DNA from 4 places in the Niastella sp. sgz303648 genome. Region 3 is predicted to be linked to each of the others. Evidence: riboswitches for the same ligand, from Rfam matches in the RefSeq annotation. Region 3 holds a riboswitch; each other region holds the start of a gene.
The links. Region 3 has a riboswitch for cobalamin ahead of AC59IL_RS29480 (ABC transporter substrate-binding protein). Riboswitches for the same ligand answer to the same signal wherever they lie in the genome.

Region 1 (3,172 bases), on a different contig from region 3:
TGCCACCTCGGCTGATCGTCGCGCACAAACGACCATTGCAAAATAGTTACCGGACCCGTAAGCATACCCTTCATTAAGCGGCTGGTTTGCGATTGTGCAAAGCGGCTCCACCTTACCGTCATATCGTGCGGGCGGCTTACATCGCCTCCTATGATGGGCGGTTTTACACAACGGCTGCCATAGCTTTGCACCCATCCGTTTTGGGTGAACAAAAACCCATCGAGCTGCTCACCAAAATATTCAACCATATCATTGCGCTCAAACTCACCATGCACCAGTACATCCAACCCAATCTGTTCCTGAATGCGAATGGCATCTATGGTGGCGTTTTCAATGGCCGCTTCATATTGCTGCGTGGTAAGCTCTCCTTTTTTCAGTTTGGCTCTTAACTGGCGTATTACATCGGTTTGCGGAAATGAACCGATGGTTGTTGTTGGGAACATCGGCAACTGAAAGCGTTTGTGTTGTATTTTTTGCCGAAGGCCAAATTCGCTGGTACGTTTTGCATCAGCCTCTTTAATAGCAGTCACCCGTTGTTTTACGGCCTGTTTATGAATGCGTGTTGAGTTTTGGCGACCGGCAATAACCTGTTGATTAATAGCAAGCAATTCGCCATTGCCTTCAGCGATCTGGTTCAGTTCGTTTATTTCAATCAGCTTTTGTTTGGCAAATGCCATCCAGCTTTTGATTTCGGCATCTATAACATTTTCGCCATCGAGATCAACAGGTGTATGCAGCAATGAACACGACGACGACAGCATAACCCTTTCCCTGCCGATAGCAGCAACTGCTTTTTCGATCAGCGCTATTGATCTTTTGTAATCGTTCTTCCAGATATTACGGCCATCCACAACGCCTAACGATAAAGATAATTTAGGAGGAATAACCTGTAATACGTCATCAAGCTGCTGCGGCGCGCGCACCAGGTCAAGATGCAATGCGCAAACGGGAAGATTAACAGCTACGCTGGTATTCTCCTGCAGCCCTTCAAAATAAGTAGCTAACAGAATCTTGAGGTTCGTTTGCTTTCTGATTTCCTGATAGGCATATTGAAAAGCCTGTTGCTGTTTGGGTGTAAGGTCGGTTACCAGAAACGGCTCATCGAGCTGTACCCAAATGGCGCCTGCTTCTTCGAGCCGCTTTAAAACCTTTATATAAACGGGCAACAGTTGTTTTATGAGATCAATTCTATCGAATGGCTTATCAGAAGATTCTCCGGTTTGTTTTTCTTTACCCAATAATAAATAAGATACAGGCCCTATCAATACCGGTTTGGGTAAAATGCCTGTTACACGCCGGCATTCATTGAATTCATGAAACAGTTTATCGGATAATATCCTGAATTGCTGACCGGCCGTGAACTCAGGAACGATGTAATGATAATTGGTATCGAACCATTTTGTCATCTCCATGGCCGTTATATCGAGCCCATGTTGCTGATAACCCCTTGCCATGGCAAAACACAGGTCGATTTCAGCATTGTCTTTAACATCAGTTACCACCGGTGTGTACCTTGCAGGCACAGCGCCCAGCAATAACGACATATCGAGCACCTGATCGTAAAAGCTGAAGTCGTTACAGGGTATTAAATCAATACCCGATTGCTTTTGTAATAACCAGTTTTCTTCCCTGATCTTTTTTGCGGCAAGAAATAATTCGCTTCTGGTTGTGTTGCCTGCCCAATATTGCTCACAGGCTTTCTTTAACTGGCGTTGCGCCCCAATACGGGGGAACCCAGGAGTGTGTGTTAGCATACGCATAAACATTTAATTAAACATTAATGAATAGTATTAATGTCTTTACGTTTAATGAGTATGCTTTCGTGATAAAGTGTTAGAGAGAAACAGTGATGAATGGGGTGATATACTGTTCCTGACTGCTGCTTCAAACCGCGAAAGCATTCGTCTTAATTTGCAGGCAAGTATCTGGCTTCTCCCCACTCTGTGAGTCGGGAATTACAGTTGCGCGACAGCCCGTGAATTGCACACGGTTCCTTTTTAATAATCCACGTTGGTACAACGGGATTAACCTGAAAACAAAGTGTTAAAGTAAAGAACTGAAAGGCGAAGATAGGAAATAATGAATATAGAATGTAAAATGTCGAATATCGAAGTCTTTTACACTTCAACATTCGACATTTATTATTTGATATTCGATATTGCTTACGCTGAGCAGGTAACACAACCATCTTCCATGCTACAGGTTCCGCCGTTGAGCAATTCGCTCTCAACTGCTTCGGCCGATTTGGGAACCACAGGTTCCATCTGGCGACTGCCCTGCTTTTCAACTGTAAACTGAACCGCCTGCGAAGCAGCCTGTGTACGTAAATAATACATACCGGTTTTTAATCCTTTCTTCCAGGAATAGAAGTGCATGGAAGTTAATTTGGCTACGGTAGGACTATCAACAAATAAGTTCAATGATTGCGACTGACAAATATAGGCGCCGCGATCGGCAGCCATATCAATTAATGTACGTTGTTTTATTTCCCAAACGGTTTTGTACAACGCTTTGATATCGGCCGGAATTTCTTCTATATGTTGAATCGACCCGTTCGCTGCAATGATCTTGTTCTTCATGGTATCGTTCCACAAATTCAGTTGCACCAGATCTTTCAGCAGGTGTTTGTTTACGATAATGAACTCGCCGCTTAATACCCTGCGCACATAAATGTTTGAAGTGTAAGGTTCAAAACATTCATTGTTGCCCAATATCTGTGAAGTAGAAGCGGTAGGCATAGGCGCTACCAGCAGCGAATTACGAACGCCATGCTGCATAACTTCAGCTCTTAGTGTATCCCAGTCGTGGCGGTTCGAAGGCTGCACATTCCACAAATCGAACTGGAACTGCCCTTTCGACAATGGTGAACCGGCAAAGGTTTCATAAGCGCCCTGTTCTTTAGCCATGTCTTTACTGGCCGTCATGCCGGCAAAGTAAATGGTTTCGAAAATGTTTTGATTCAACATCTTCGCCAGGTCGCTTTCAAAAGGCAAACGCAATAAGATAAATACATCGGCCAGTCCCTGAACACCTAATCCAATAGGGCGGTGACGTAAATTCGAGCGCTTTGCTTCTTCTATCGGATAATAATTGTTATCGATAATACGGTTCAGATTGCGTGTTACCTGGTAAGTAACTTCATATAATTTATCGAAGTCGAATTTGTTTTCAT
Region 2 (3,172 bases), on a different contig from region 3:
AGATGATGCCTCCGTTAAACATAAATGGAATTGAATTGTATCCATTTACATCGAAAAATTTACGGTCGGTAACATTCTGTGCATCTGCAAATACTTTTAAAAATTTAACGAATTTATATTCTGCATAAGCATTCACTATAAAGTAATCGCTCAATGCCAAATCTTTAGTCATGTACCCGCCAACATCATATCGTTTGCTTACATATTTGCCTGAAGCACTTACATAAAATTTACTGTTTATCTGATAACCTGCAGTAACGTTCAGGTTATGTTTGGGCCTTCTGAGCAAATAATGATAGGTAGTATCCTTAAATGTTTCACGGCTTTGTATGTCGTCTTTTGAATCAAGGTAGGTGTAATTTACTGTAAGTGTAAGGTGATACACCGGTTTTGCCGTTGCTTCAAATTCAAAACCCTTTACCGTTTGTTTGGCAGCGTTGAAATATTTGTAGTTTATGTAATCGAAGTCGATACCGGTTTTAATACGGCGTTGAAAATAAACCACGCGGCCTGAAACCAATTCATTCTTTGCCTGTGCACCCAGTTCATAGTTGGTTGAAGTTTCTGGTTTCAGATTAGGATCGCCATAAGCTGAAAAGAGTTGATATAATGAGGGTGCTTTAAATGCAGTAGCCACACTTCCGAATACCCTGAAATGGTCGCTGAAATTGTACGAAGGATTGAAAGTATAGGTATAGTTACTGCCGTAGCGTGAATGCACGTTCATACGGCCACCAAGTTCGATATTCAGCTTTTCGTTGGGTGCATTATAAAACAGCGAAGCAAACATCGAAGCCTGGCTATGCGATGTATCGTTGATTTTATCAGGATATGGTCCGAATACGCTTATGGAAAGCGATTGGCTGTTCATGCTGCTGAACCGGTAATCGGCTCCCTGCAGCCAGCTGAAACCTTTACCTAAATTAATATTGGCATATGCTTCAACATATTGAGCCTTGCCATAGTTGTCGTTCGAAAAGTATTTTGTATAAACGGCATCAGTACTATCATTTACAAAATTCCGGGTAACATCTGAGTATTGATAATTACCTGTTATACTTACCCCGTTCCTGCGATAAGTGAAGCCGGCGCCGGTCATCAGACTTTTATTTTTCAATACATAATCCCTGTCATCTTTATAACCTCCGTAATCGAGATCTGTTTTGTTATGGCTATATTGAATAAAGCTTCTTATCGAAAGTTCAGGTGTAGCCTGGTATTGCAAAGAGGCAGCGGCTACATCGCTGTTAAAACCGTCTTTATCGAAGTTTTGATTATGCGTGCTATCGTATGCTGTTGAAAATCCATTTGATTTCACTTTTGAATAACGGGCGCTATAGGTTAGCTTATCGGCTTTGCCAAAAAACTGAACATTACCCCTGAAAGTGCCAAAACTACCGGCGCCGATACTTGCTTTGGCATTTACAGGTTTGGCAATGTTTTGCTTAACAGTTATAATATTGATTACGCCTGCTACTGCATCGCTGCCGTATAATGTAGATTGTGCGCCCCGGCAAACTTCTATCCGTTCTATATCATTCAGCGAAAGAAGGTTCAGATCAAATTCATTGCCTGAAAGAGACGGGTCATAAACCGGAATACCATCCAGTAAGATCAATGTGCGGCCCGATGCAGCGCCCCGCATGTAAACCGACTGATTGGTTCCAATATTGTTTAAGGCGCCATTAATGGTAATGCCAGCCTGCTCGTTTAATAATTGCCCAACGGTGCGACCGCTGCTTTTTTCGATTTGTTCTTTCGAAATAACCGTAATGACTTTACCGGTAGTAGATTGTTTTTGGGCCAGCTTATTGGCTGTTACAATTACTTCATCTAATTGTTTTGAAGAAGAAGATGTAGAGTCCTGTGCAAATGAATCAAGGCTCAGCGCCAGAGAAGATACTGCGAGTAACTTTTTAAACATGGTCATAGTTTAGTTTTGATGTAACTATGAACCTTCGGAAAAATGAAATACGAACAGAAATGAAATGGTCTTCCGCGGTTAAGACGAATTTCATCCCGGCTTTTCACCCGAAAGCTCGTTGATGTAATAATTGCAACTGGCAGGTCTTCTGGCTTGTTCGCAGTTCAATACCTTCCCATCTTTGCTAATTTATTCGACAGTGGTATAAAGATTGAACTGAACAGTTCTTATTTCTGTGTTCTCAGTTCTATGTTCGCTGACTTTGAAACTCAGGAACTAACTTAGAACCTAAAACTTAAAACTTAGAACTGTTAAGGAACTTACAGCTACGGGGATAGCACCGGACTTACACCGGTTTCCCTTTTCATTCTCCCGACACATTACGCCGGCAGAAACCAATCACGCGGCAAAAATAGGGGGGTGGGGGGCTTATTCCAATATATTTTTTTTAAAGCTGCTGTGGAAAAGCGGAGCGGTATATCTAAAGCCATTGCAACACCTTATAATACAAACAATTGATCTTTGAATGCATAAAGATCAATTGTTTGTTATGAAGCCTGTTAATACTTAAACTGAAACGCTACACCTGCATAATAATTAACACCAGCCGCCGCATTGTAGTAACGACCTCCGGCAGCGTTGATATCGTTACCCAAACTATAGGTAACATCAAATAAATTATCTACCCCTGCAAACACATCCATCATTACTTTTTTGCCAAATGAGGTGCGCCAGCCGGTACGGGCGCCCACGAGGTTGTACGATGATGCAACATCTGTATTGGCATCATTCAATGCAACCGGGTCGCTGTAAAACCATGTTATGTTGGTGTACCAGCCGGGCCGCGTAGCGAAATCAATACCGGCCGATACAATATTGGCAGCAACACTAGGCAGCTTGTTACCTGAGAAATCGGTACTTACCACTTTAAAATCTTGGTAACGGAATTTGTTCCAGGTATGACTGATCCAGATACGTGCGCTGGTTAAAAAGCCATTGCCTTTAGGTAACAACTGGTAATAAGCCTGCGATTCAATACCGCGCTGACGGGTGCTTCCTGCATTTATGAAATAGTCTGCTCCGGTGCTGTCGTTCCGTCGTGCGATGGCATTTTTAAGCTGGTAATAAAAAGCATTTACTTCTACGTATAAGCGTTGCTGTAACCAGCTGCTTTTAATGCCTGCTTCATAATTCAAACCATGTTCGGCCTGCAGGCTTGTATTGATGATTGAAGTTGATGGTAAAATT
Region 3 (3,172 bases):
GGTGCGCTGAAATATTGCCAGATACTGATAACGGAAAGGGTGATGTTGCCGATCATTACACCCACCACCAGCATAATAACATTATCTCTTATGCGGGCCGAAATGGCTATGATGATAAACATGATAAAAGCTGCTCCTAATGAAGCCGCCAGCAGAATCAGCCAGCTTCCCGAAATGCCCAGCTCTTTAATGGCATATATAGTGGTAATGCTGCCTGCTGATAACATCACAAGCGCTACGCCCAAACCGGCACCTGCCGTAACGCCCAAAATCGAAGGACTTGCCAGTGGATTGCGGAAAAGCGTTTGCATCTGTAAGCCACTCACAGGTAACCCGCAGCCTACGATAACGGCTGTAATTGCCTTGGGTATTCTGATTTGCTCAACAATATATATCCATGCTTCGTTGCTGGCTTTGCCCGATACAATAATATCCAGCACTGCACGTAACGGAATTGATACCGAGCCGAAGGCTATATCTGTTATAAACACGATCAGCAACAGAAAAAACAATGCAGCCAGCTTCGTGAATGAAGCCGCCCATTGGTATTTTCGGGTAGCGGAATAGGAGGCTACGGTCATTATTGTAATTGTTGGTAATAAAACAGTTGGTGATCCGGTAATAATTCAGGATGAAGAATTTTAACCAGGTCGGCGAGGATCAGGCTCGGATTAACGGCGCCTGATTCCCAGTAATCATTGGCGCCTATGTCGTTTATGCGCCTGTTGTTGTTAAACAGCGTTCCTTTCCGATATGAATTGAACTGAGTATAACGTTGATCAGCGGCTGCAATTTCTTCTTTTGTTTTGGCATTGTTCATGTTCAGCCAAAAATCGGCCTTCAGTGCAATAGGGGCCACTGCTTCAAAGTTAAGCGCCAGACTGCCGGTACCTGTTACATTCGCCCAATGATATGATGCACCGGCATCTTTTAAAAATTGTGTCATATAGCTGTCTCCATCAGGAACATACCAGGTTCCTTTAAAAGGCATTCCAACCACTACTTCAGGCTTGTTTGTTACATTTGAAGCCAGCTCTTTTAAGCGGTTGTATTCCTTTTCCATGGCGCCAAATTTCGGGTTCACTACTTCTTCTTTATTCAACAGGGCTGCCATAAGCTTCACCCATTCTGACCGTCCTAACGGGTCGGTTTCGAGCCATTCGGCGTTCATCATCACAGGAATACCGGCGCCGGTGAGGGGCTGGTAGCGTGCGAATGGCGCGTCGGGGCTGCCCATCGTCATTAACAGATCGGGTTTCATGGAAATGATCAACTCATTATTCATGGCGCTGCCATTGCCCACTTCAACTATTTTACCTGATGCCAGATTTTTGCGCACTATGGGCGAAGTAACATATTTTGATTCGGCAAGTCCGATTATTACATCGGCAGCCCCGGCAAAATCGGCCAGCCCTACGTGCATGGAAGAAGTTACCATCAGCTTTTGTACGGGTATCTGTATCACCTGTGCGCCGGGATAACCACCAGGAGCAGGTTTTCCTCTTTGTACCAATACATATTGCAGGGTATCGGTTTTATTTGAAAAACGGTTTACAATTTTTACCAGCTTGTAGTTTTCGAAATATTCTATCGTAAATCCTTTGGAATACAGTAGCCTGGTTTTTGCGGCCACCGGTTTTTCAGCAGTTGAATGAGACGATGGTTTGGTTGCCTGTTTACAGGAAGCCATCCATAAAAACAAAATACAAATGCGGTAAATACTACGTGAACGTAAACCGGTAATGCGGGGCAGAAAAAATTGCTTTCTGCAGTTGAGAAGATGCCTGCTATTTTTCATGATTGCTCTTTGCCTTTCTTCCGAAAGCGGTGAGTGAATTTTATTATCAAGGCAGGTCTTCTGACTTCCTCAAACCCTGGCTTCCTTCCCATCCGTCAGTTGGCGGACAGTGGAGTTGAATGGCCGGTTCTTTATTAAGAGGTTACAGCAGCGGAGACTGTTCCGGACTTACACCGGATTCCCTTTTAAAGCAGCAAATGCGGCTACCTTTGCCGGCGAAAGTAGGAATTATTTTGGGGATATGTGATTTTCTCTTTTTACTACTTAAGAGGGCGCCAGCGCCCTAAATGCAGCAGCGCTAAGAGAATTATCTCTTTCTACTCTTATAACCTCTTAGCTAAAAATGTGTCCCGCGAAGCGGGACTAAAGGTCTGTGTAATTGTTTCAACTACAAAGTTCATCCTGTTTTCAACGTTTGCAGGCTGCACCTCTATCAGCGTAAAACCTAATGCCTCATAGGTTTCTCTGATAGAAGTATACAACTGAACAGCTTCGTCAAATGTTTGCCATCGCTCGGCATCATTTACATAGATGCCCTTCCAGGGTGGTAAAATAAAAACGGTCTGATGGTAAGGATGCTGCTGTAAGGCAGAGTAATAACGATCATCAACAGCAAGTGCGGCTGCTTTCAGGTAAGCAATAATATCGGGGATGCCCCGGTCGAAAAAAGTTGCACCCGTACAGGGAGCCGTTTGCAAATATAAATTTGTCATTCGTTCCAGCACCTTTCCGGCAAAACCTGATAGATTGATCCATGGAAGGCAATCAGAGCCTTTGGCCACTTCTTCTGCAATTAACCGGCGTGATGCTTCTTCTGAACAATGATAACCTGCACTTTTCAATGCCTGCAACAAACTTGTTTTGCCGGCTCCGGGTCCGCCTGTGATGATATATTTTTCGGTGATGTGCAATGGCGCTTTATGTATATATTAAGTAAATAATCAGGGAAATGATCAGAACGGCAAATAAACAAACTTTATGATTGATACTGCTTACCCGCGCAATTTCATGATGCATCACCGTTCTGTCGTTTGTTCCGATATAAGGCTTTTCAACCCGCTTGCCGTGATATATGTTGGGTCCGCCAAAGCGTGTATCCATAATGCCTGCCAGCGCCGCTTCGGGATAACCTGAATTGGGACTTTTATGCTGGTTGCCATATTGAAAAATAAACAAAAAGCCGCGCCGGCTGCCGCTTACCAGCACCATCAGCAGGGCGGTGATACGGGCTGGAATAAAATTCACTACATCATCGAGCCGTGCAGCAAATTTTCCAAACAGTTCAAACCGTTCATTGCGATAACCGATCATCGAGTCAAGCGTATTGATCATTTTATAGGTCATCATACCGGGCACTCCGGCTATAGCATAATA
Region 4 (3,172 bases), on a different contig from region 3:
CCATCATAAATACCTTCGATAACTTTCTTAGTTACTTCAATTACATCTACCAGCGAACTTAATCCATACGATAGTTTTTGAACACGTGCCGTGATTTTGTCGAACTTTACAGTTTCCTTCTTGCCATTTCTTTTAATTACGAACATAATCTAAAAAATTTCTGATTTATAGATTTTGAGAGCTCGGGATTTCTTTAACTGTGACTTTCTAATAAATCACAAAATCCCTAAATCCCAAAATCAGCAATAATTTTAAAAGTCTTCATCGAGCGAAAACTGTTGCGATTCTTTGGTTGTATTTACACCGGCTTTGCGGTAATCGCCCACACGTTTTTCGAAGAAGTTGGTTTTTCCCTGCAGCGAAATCATTTCCATAAAATCGAATGGGTTAACTGCATTGAACATTTTGGGATAACCTAATTCGCTCAGCCATCTGTCGGCCACAAATTCAATGTACTGTTGCATCAGCCGAGAGTTCATACCAATTAAATCAACCGGCAGCGCTTCGGTAATAAATTCCTTTTCAATGCGCACGGCATCACCAATGATCATATACACCTGTTCCTGCGTTAATTGATTTTTCAACATGCTGTACAATAAACAGGCGAACTCACAATGCAACCCTTCATCACGACTAATAAGTTCATTGCTGAAAGTAAGTCCCGGCATCAGTCCTCTTTTCTTTAACCAGAAAATTGAGCAAAAGCTGCCGCTGAAAAAGATGCCTTCCACAGCTGCAAATGCAACAAGGCGTTCGGCAAAATTTCCCTGCTCGATCCAGCGAAGCGCCCATTCGGCTTTTTTCTTAACAGCGGGCACTGTATCAATGGCATGAAACAGGCGATCTTTTTCGTTCGGATCTTTTATATAGGTATCTATCAGCAATGCATACGTTTCGGAATGGATGTTTTCCATCATGATCTGAAAACCATAAAAGCAACGGGCTTCGGGCAATTGCACTTCGCTCATAAAGTTCACTGCAAGGTTTTCATTTACGATGCCATCACTTGCTGCGAAAAATGCCAGTACGTGCGATATAAAATGACGCTCCCCATCATTAAGGCCGGCCCAGTCTTTCAGGTCGCCGCTTAAATCAATTTCTTCGGCAGTCCAAAAGCTTGCTTCATGCTTTTTATACGTTTCCCATATTTGCGGATATTTGATAGGCAGAATAACAAACCGGTCTTTGTTTTCTCTAAGCAACACTTCGTCTTCGTACTGCATAATAATATACTGATTTCAAGGTTAATAATGCGGTACAACAACAGACAGTAACTCCAATACCTCGCGTTAAAATAAAGCTGAAGCATCAATCAATTGCCTGTACCTTATCGGGAAGGTTCCAAACATACCTGAAACGGCAGGTCTCCTGGCTTGTTGAATTGCTGAACACCTTCCCATGGCGCCAAGGCGCCACAGTGGTTTTGAAGAATCAGCTATGTGAATGGGGAGTAGTAGGAGCCATTCACCCAACTTACAGTTGCCCGTCAGCCCGTGATTTGCACACGGTTCCCTTTTAAGCCTGCTAAATGGTATGATCATCAGCCGGCACCGCAACAAATTATTTGTAAGACCCGACAGCGAAAGTAACATGCCTGTGAAATAATCAACAATTGAGTTTTTCACAAGGTGTTGATAGTTTTATAAACAACTTTCAATGATTACTGCACCACCTTCTAACGGTATGCATAAAAGATAGATAAAGAACCGGTTACATGCAATAATATTTCCGGTGTTATAATAAAAACCAATGCGTGATTTTGGTCACGGTTTTTGGGTAATGTAGTATTTAACTTTATGACTGCTTTTGTGAAAAGAAATTACTATGTATCTATCATTGAAAGAGCATTGGGAACATGTGTATCGAACAAAAAACGAGCAGGAAGTAAGCTGGTATCAATTATATCCTGAAACAGCTATTCAGTTTTTAAACTTATTTCAGTTGCCGCATACCGCCCATATTATTGATATTGGCGGAGGCGACAGCCGCCTGGCAGAAGTTTTGCTCGAAAAAGGATATAAAAATATTTGGGTGCTTGACATCTCGGAACATGCTATTGAAAAAGCAAAAACCCGCATGGGCGAAAAAGCTTCGGCAATAAACTGGATAGTGAGCGATGTTACCAGCTTTCAACCACCTGTATTGTTCGATTTCTGGTACGACAGAGCGGCGTTTCATTTTTTAACCGAACCCGAAAAAATTGATCAATATATTAATGTAGCTGCATCAGCGGTAAGCCCCAATGGATATATGGTAATAGGAACATTTTCTGAACAAGGCCCCACAAAATGCAGCGGTCTTCCCGTTACACAATATTCCGATGTAACGCTTGCCAAACGCTTCGAACCGGCATTTGAAAAAATAAAGTGCATCTATCACGATCATACTACACCGTTTAATACGATACAGAATTTTGTGTTTTGCGGGTTAAGGCGGGTTTAAACAGGCCAGCTATAATACTCCGGCGTATCGCACTTTTGCCCGTTTGCCTCTTTTGACCGAATTTCGCCTCCTGTTATTACAACAAAACCCTCAGGCATGACAAATACAGCTGCAAAATCATTATATAGTGAATATGTAACAGCTATGAATACTATTGCCGATTTGCGATATGCAGCGGCCCTGTTGCAATGGGACCAGGAAACTTATCTGCCCCCCAAGGGAGCGCCTATACGCGGTCAGCAAATTGCCACCCTGTCTGAAATAGCCCATCGCCATTTCACCGATGAAAAGCTGGGAGCACAGTTGCAGGAACTGCTCGGCGGGAATCAATTAACAGCCGAAGAAAAAAGAAATGTAGAGCTTACCTGGCAAGACTATTCGAAACAAAAAAAGTTCCCTTCTTCCTTTGTTCGAACTATGGCCGAAGCAGTGAACAAAAGTTTTCACAGCTGGATAGAAGCCCGTAAAGCAAACGATTTTTCAATTTTCGCCAAAGACCTGGCACGCCTGATCGAACTGAAAAAGCAGGAAGCCGATATGCTGGGTTATGAACATCATCCGTACAATGCTTTGCTCGACGATCACGATAAAGGCGCTACCGTTCAATTGCTCGATGGCGTGTTCAATTCAATAAAAAAACCGTTAAAGGACATTCTTGATAAAATACAACAGCAGCCACCTGTCGATGACAGCTTTTTGCACCAACACTTCGATAAGGATAAACAATGGC

Region 1: another riboswitch for cobalamin. It lies ahead of metE (5-methyltetrahydropteroyltriglutamate--homocysteine S-methyltransferase); the one in region 3 lies ahead of AC59IL_RS29480 (ABC transporter substrate-binding protein).
Region 2: another riboswitch for cobalamin. It lies ahead of AC59IL_RS26270 (TonB-dependent receptor plug domain-containing protein); the one in region 3 lies ahead of AC59IL_RS29480 (ABC transporter substrate-binding protein).
Region 4: another riboswitch for cobalamin. It lies ahead of AC59IL_RS21000 (ribonucleoside-diphosphate reductase small subunit); the one in region 3 lies ahead of AC59IL_RS29480 (ABC transporter substrate-binding protein).

Annotation. Positions count from the first base shown of each region.
Region 1 is NZ_JCAPSW010000007.1:129,513-132,684, forward strand. It holds gene metE (5-methyltetrahydropteroyltriglutamate--homocysteine S-methyltransferase) at 1-1,754, opposite strand, end outside; cobalamin riboswitch at 1,900-2,048, opposite strand; gene AC59IL_RS20995 (ribonucleoside-diphosphate reductase subunit alpha) at 2,163-3,172, opposite strand, start outside.
Region 2 is NZ_JCAPSW010000010.1:123,044-126,215, reverse strand. It holds gene AC59IL_RS26270 (TonB-dependent receptor plug domain-containing protein) at 1-1,924, opposite strand, end outside; cobalamin riboswitch at 2,046-2,339, opposite strand; gene AC59IL_RS26265 (TonB-dependent receptor family protein) at 2,485-3,172, opposite strand, start outside.
Region 3 is NZ_JCAPSW010000013.1:124,290-127,461, forward strand. It holds gene AC59IL_RS29475 (iron chelate uptake ABC transporter family permease subunit) at 1-581, opposite strand, end outside; gene AC59IL_RS29480 (ABC transporter substrate-binding protein) at 581-1,798, opposite strand; cobalamin riboswitch at 1,832-2,024, opposite strand; gene AC59IL_RS29485 (AAA family ATPase) at 2,122-2,709, opposite strand; gene cbiB (adenosylcobinamide-phosphate synthase CbiB) at 2,717-3,172, opposite strand, start outside.
Region 4 is NZ_JCAPSW010000007.1:133,902-137,073, forward strand. It holds gene AC59IL_RS20995 (ribonucleoside-diphosphate reductase subunit alpha) at 1-146, opposite strand, end outside; gene AC59IL_RS21000 (ribonucleoside-diphosphate reductase small subunit) at 252-1,223, opposite strand; cobalamin riboswitch at 1,342-1,570, opposite strand; gene AC59IL_RS21005 (class I SAM-dependent methyltransferase) at 1,825-2,442, shown strand; gene AC59IL_RS21010 (carboxypeptidase M32) at 2,539-3,172, shown strand, end outside.